Regions from separate parts of the Psychromonas sp. KJ10-5 genome, predicted to be linked through region 2. Evidence: predicted binding sites of a transcription regulator. Region 2 holds the regulator's gene; the other holds the start of a gene.
What was found. The regulator LexA, encoded in region 2, represses DNA repair genes until DNA is damaged. The targets are predictions, from matches to a motif close to TACTGTATNNNNATACAGTA.
Positions count from the first base shown of each region.

Region 1: AC0L3W_RS02185 (DNA topoisomerase III) is a predicted target of LexA. The motif match lies at 1,131-1,150, and genes of this name have one in related genera.

Region 1 covers NZ_CM147864.1:441,505-444,717, reverse strand. Annotated here, with positions in the region: gene AC0L3W_RS02185 (DNA topoisomerase III) at 1-1,120, opposite strand, end outside; gene AC0L3W_RS02180 (hypothetical protein) at 1,405-1,986, shown strand; gene AC0L3W_RS02175 (DUF1294 domain-containing protein) at 2,067-2,417, opposite strand; gene AC0L3W_RS02170 (NADPH-dependent FMN reductase) at 2,420-2,947, opposite strand.
Region 2 covers NZ_CM147864.1:2,883,209-2,886,421, forward strand. Annotated here, with positions in the region: gene metA (homoserine O-acetyltransferase MetA) at 1-94, opposite strand, end outside; gene AC0L3W_RS12555 (GNAT family N-acetyltransferase) at 359-844, shown strand; gene AC0L3W_RS12560 (SCO family protein) at 897-1,577, opposite strand; gene lexA (transcriptional repressor LexA) at 1,635-2,261, opposite strand; gene AC0L3W_RS12570 (type II secretion system protein N) at 2,368-3,117, opposite strand; gene gspM (type II secretion system protein GspM) at 3,135-3,213, opposite strand, start outside.

The DNA of each region.
Region 1 (3,213 bases), 1.5 Mb from region 2:
AAGCTCTACCTTTGATTGATAAATTTACCCCTTGAACAGCCTGTTTCATCTCAGTATCGTTATGCATAATAGCTTGGCTGATAGTTTTAGCTTGCTTATGATGATTACGTGGTAAATAGCGTGAATCTGAACGCGGATAAGTAATAAGCTTGTAACGTTCATAAAGAGCTTGAGCAGCATCTAATACTTGTTGTGCGCTGTATCCAAAGCGCTTTGCTGCGTCAATTTGTAAGCTCGATAAATTATAGGGTAATGGCGCAATTTGCTTTTTTTGTTTATTCACAAAACTCAAGACCTTGGCTGGTTGATTTGTAATGCGATTTGCTACATTTTCAGCTAAGCCTCTCACTAGTACGCGACCTTCACTATCTTGATAAGGGGTACACGCTTCACTAGGCTGCCACTTTGCCGTAAAGTTTTCTCCAGCCCCTGTATTACAATGGGCTAAAACTTCATAAAAGGGTTTACTGACAAACTGCTGTATCTCACGGTCTCGTTTAGCCACCAAACCTAGTAATGGAGTTTGAACTCTCCCCACCGAAATAACGCCTTTATAGCCTGATTTTTGAGCTAATAAAGTGTAAGCACGAGTCAGGTTTAAACCGTATAACCAATCTGCACGGGTGCGTGCTAATGCTGAAGTTGATAATGGAATAAAGTCTTGATTTGAGCGTAATGATTGCAATGATCGTTTCACCGCATTAACCGTTAAATCACTGATCAAACACCGTTCAACTTGCTTTAGTTTAGCTCCTTTCACTCCACTAAAATGGATCACTTCATCTACTAATAACTGTCCTTCGCGATCAGGATCTCCGACATGTACCAGTTGATCGGCTTGTTTAATTAACTTCTTTAGCACACTCAGCTGCTTACTGGTTTTAGGAACGGACTTTAACTTCCACTGTTCAGGGATAATCGGAAGATGCTCAAACTTCCATTGTTTAAAGCTCGCATCATAAGCTTCAGGATCAACTTGTGTTAAAAGGTGTCCAATGCACCAGCTTACAACATCCCCATTACCGACGTAAATACACCCATCAGCTTTACGATGGGGTTTTGGTAAGGCATCAGCAACGGCTCTCCCTAGGCTTGGTTTTTCAGCAATATATAACTTCAACATGGACTCCAACTGTTTTTATAGACAGTATTTTATATAATAGAACAATTCAAGCTTTAACGCCCTATATTTGCAACTAAATTAACTGACAGTAGTCTATTTATGCAGATCAAATTAAAACGAATTTAGAAGAACATGACTATGAACATTAAGTCGCGTTACCTTAAAAATCAGTAATAAATAGGTATTGTCTCTTTGAGTCATTCAATAGAACTTTTAAAATATCATTTCGTATATACTAGTGAGCTCTTTGTTACTCACTAATAGCCTAATAGGAAATAATTATGAATCATTTATCTCTCTCTAAAGCGGCACTTTACGCCAGTACTTTATTATTTCTTAGTGCCTGTAATGATAATGAACAGGAGTTGCCTACTGAACCAACAGTGATAGAAGCACAGCAAGACACAATAACAGACAGCAGTGCTGCAAAACCGACATTGTTAGAAAGAGCCACTGCTGCGGCTTCTAAAGCTAAAGGCACTGTTGAAGATAGTTCATGGGATAACGTGACAAAATCCAGCGAAGAAATTTGGAATAAAAGCAAAAAAACTAGCCAAGAAGCACTCAATCTAAGCATTGAATCAGGTAAAGATGCTTGGCAAAAAAGCAAAGAAACTAGCTTAGAAGCATGGGAAGGCAGCAAAGAAAAAACACAATCTCTATGGCAAGATGGTAAAGAAACCAGCGAAGATTTATGGGAAAATGGCAAAACCTCTAGTGAATCTCTATGGAATGAGAGTAAGGAAAAAAGTCAGCAACTTTGGGATGAGAATAGTCAAAAGCTAAATGATTTATTTAATGATACTGAAGAGGAAGATGCATTCGATAAAGCAAATCAAGCTTTTGAAGCGGATGAAATCTAATTTGTGAAAACCAGCTTTTAAGAAGTCAGTTATCAAGTTTCAAAAGATCGTTGATTGTCTATAGCATTAACAGCTCACATTTAGCGGTTAATATAATAAATATAAGCCGCTGTACTAGCTACATTGAAAAATATCATTAGATAAAAATATCGGCGAAAGCTAACTTTAGTCGTTTTATGGTTAAATAACATTTGTCCCGCTAGGCTGCCAGGCCAACCAGAAAACAAAGCTAAGTAATGAAAGTGTTTCTCCGGTGTTCTTTGCCATTGTTTAATGGCAGCTAACTTATCCATCCCATAAAGAACCACACTTAATACATTAATCGCCGCCATAAAAAGCAGTGACCAACTTGGTAGCCACTGAATTGATTGAAAATAAAAGACGGCTAAAACATAAATAGTAGCCAGTAAAATAAATAGCAGTTTATGCACGATTAGTCGGTTAATTTAGCCACCAGCGAAATAAGTGCATTTTGCACTTTTTCATCGATCATTTTATTACTCACAATATCAAACACATCAAAAAAGTTAGGTACTGATAATGTGCCTTTCACATCTGCCGCAAAGTAAGAGGCAGAACCTGTTGCAGAAGCAAGTACAGATGCTGCTCCACTCGGACCCGGCGAGGTGGATAACATCAACATAGGTGTATCCTGATAGACCTTCATATCAATACGAGAAGTCCAATCAAACAGGTTTTTGTAAGCAGCCGTGTAAGAGCCATTATGCTCTGCAAATGAGATAATAATGACGTCTGCTTCAGTTATCTTTTCATAAAAGTCTAACGCTTGTTGGGGCTTTCCTAGTTTCACTTCACGCTGAATACTGTAAATTGGCATCTCATAATCATTTATATCAAGCAACTCGACTTCAGCATCAGAAATTAGGCTGGCAGTGTACGCTGCTAACTTTTGATTAATTGAATTTTCAGAATTACTCGCTGCAAATGCTAATACTTTCATATTAACTCCTTGTTATCTTGATGAAAATAAATCCCCCACTCAATAACTATACTACTTAAGCATTTTATTAGGATAAGAGCGGTAAATTCACTTATATTTCTAGATTAATACATACGCTTTAAAACGGCGTTATGCTAATGATTTTAATAATGTTAACCTTTAAAAACATCTTATCACCTTCGTCAATTATTATTCAACGACGAGAATCGATATCATTTTCCTTGTTAGCAAACTTTTCAAGCTACGTCACTTATATAAAACGCAAG
Region 2 (3,213 bases):
TTTGATGACTTGCGCGTGTCTCAGACATCGTAAAGATGTTCTCAGATTTTAAAATGCTCGATGCGGGCAAATCATCTGGAATACGAATTGGCATAATAGCTTCCTCTACAAATAAACGTTTAGATGTCTAGAAGTCTAACACTATAATAAAATTTAGACACCATTAATTCTAATTTCTACTAATCACGTAGAAAGTCTTTCTCTCTTTGGTCATAGAAAACAATAGGTTTAAATAAAAACCAATACCATGCTAAGCAAATCCAGTGAATCAACTCCCTTTATTGAGCGACTATTCTAGTATCTACTTAATGCTTTCGTTAGACTGCTCACATCAATCAATAATATGAAAGGAATGACTATGCTAGAAACTAAAACGCTTATTGCAGATTTAAACAACCCTCAACATGCTAAAGCATACCTTAGTTTGATGTCTCACTATGCTAGCGATCCTATGGGTGGTGGTAAAGATATTAGTGACTATGCTAAACAAAATTTAGTACCTAGCTTAATGAAGCGAACGGATGTGTATATTGTATTGATTTTTGATGGGGATACACCTGCTGCTTTATTAACAGCCATTGAAGGTTTTTCTACTTTTGCTTGTAAACCGTTGTTTAACATACATGATGTAGTAGTTCATTCTGACTACAGAGGCAATGGATTAACTAAGCACTTATTTGAAAGAATTGAAGAGTTAGCTAAATTTCGAGAGTGTTGTAAAATAACGCTAGAGGTATTGAGTGGCAATGAAGTCGCTTGTAAAGCCTATGAAGCATTAGGATTTTCGGATTATCAATTAGACCCAGAATTTGGCAGTGCTTTATTTTGGACAAAGACACTATAAATTTCGATCAGTAACCATTAGTGAATGTTAATGGTTACTGGCTATATAGCAGTTATTTAATCGTTTGATCTTGCTTATAGCTAGCTTGAATGTTTTTAATATCTTCAACCATTAAATCCATATTAACGTGATTAATACCTTGTTCATTACGGGATGCTTTGAAGGTTGCATGAAATTTACCATCTGGATTAATCAGTACTATAGAAGCACTGTGATCTACCAAGTAATATTCTTCTTTTTCACTCTTTTCAACAATACTATAAATCAACCCTAACTGCGTAACAAAAGGCCACAATTGCTTATGTGTACTGGTAACACCAATAAAGTTAGGATTAAAATAACTAACGTAATCAGCTAGTTGCTCTGCTTTATCACGATTAGGATCGACAGATACAAATACAACTTGAGTACGCGTATTTTGATCATTTTGTAAGTTTGGATACACACGATCTAAATCAGCTAAGGTCGAAGGGCAAACATCTGGGCAAAAGGTATAGCCCACAAAAAATAAAGTCCATTTCCCCTTTAAGGATGCATTAGTAAACGCGACTTTACCTGCTTTTTCAAAAGAGAAGTCTGGCAATGCACGGCTAGGTTGATGTATGACTAAAGCTTTATTATGAGTAATAAAAGGTAAACGACTACTGAAGTTTAATGCATTTGCTTGTAGGACACCAAACAACAAACAAAACCCCATCATGATGCACGTTAATACAATAATTAAAGGTTTCATTTATCTCTCTCTATGACTAGATTATATGGTCATTTTTAGTAAAAATGACTGTCCTAATTACATCCAATCTGCAGTTCTAATAACCCCTACAGCGATACCTTCGATATCAAATGATTGATACTCTAAGTCCACTTTAATCGGATCAAACAAGTTATTTTCTGCTTTTAAAGTCACTTGTTTTCCATCACGATAAAAACGTTTTACGGTGACATCTTCTTCAACACGAGCAACAACCACTTGGCCATTATTAATATTTTGCGTTTTATGCACCGCTAATAAATCGCCATCCATAATACCAATATCTTTCATGCTTTCGCCTTGCACGCGCAATAAAAAATCGGCGGCGGGGTGAAACAAAGTAGGGTCAACGTCGTAATGCGTTTCAACATGCTCTTGCGCCAAAATAGGCTCACCAGCTGCTACTTTACCAATTAATGGTAAACCTTCTACTGCGACTTCGTTATCTTTGTGTTCCGTCACAACTCGAATACCACGCGAAGTGCCTGATAGAATTTCTATTGCACCTTTACGTGCCAATGCTTTTAAATGCTCTTCAGCTGCATTCGCACTTTTAAAACCAAGAATCTTTGCCAGTTCCACGCGCGTTGGTGGCATACCTGTCTTCGCTATTTGATCTTTAATTACATCTAAAACTTCGCCTTGGCGTTTAGTTAGCTCTTTCATTAGGATCTCCACGCATTAATAAACTGTAAACATACACAGTGTATATTCATACATGGTTAAATACCAGTTAAGACGTTATTTTTATTCAATAACCTGTGTTAAGGCTTTATAGCTGACCACTGAAAGTCACTGTGGTTGCTCCGCTGGTATTTTTAGGCCCTATCCAATTTAATGATTTAGCCACTGAAGGTGCTAACTTATCAGTACCTTCAATCTCACCGTTTAGTTTATACACCCCGCCCTCACTTAAAGTGATATCTAGCGCGGTTGTTAACTCATCTGATTTTTGACTGACAAAGGCAGTAATGTCGCCATCATCACAACCCAATTCAACAGTTGGAGAGTCAAGATTTACTCTGCCTAACTGGCTATTCACAACAGCATTTTGCCACAAGACATTTCCTTGCAATTGCTGACAATAAGGCTGACCTTGCACAAATTCTTTGATCACGGCGGAAAATTGACCTTCAATTTTAACCGGTAGACGCATTGGAATAAACGTAAGTAATTCTCTAGAGCTTAAATCTAAAATAACATTTGTCGCTTTAATTCCTGCTGAACCATAACTGACAAAACCTTTACCAGACATCGCGTCAGATCCATTATAAAACGAGACATCGCCAGCTAGATTTAACGTGAATAAGTCCATTAAGCTAACGTCCCATTTTACGTTCTCAAAACTCAATTTGCGATTCACTTCTATTTGTTTTGCTTGCCCTTGCCAAATAGTTCCGCTGGCATTTTGGATTTTAATACCATTTAACGGTAACCAATCCACCACCACTGCCGCGGGTAATTTGACTATTAGGGTCATGAGATAAACCAAGACGACCAAGATTGCAATTTTAACTTTCATTGAATGCCTTTAATATATTAATAACTTAATGTTAAACGATTAACTTTCACCAAACCTTGCACTTTATCTTGGCTTAAATCTGCACTGTTAATTTTA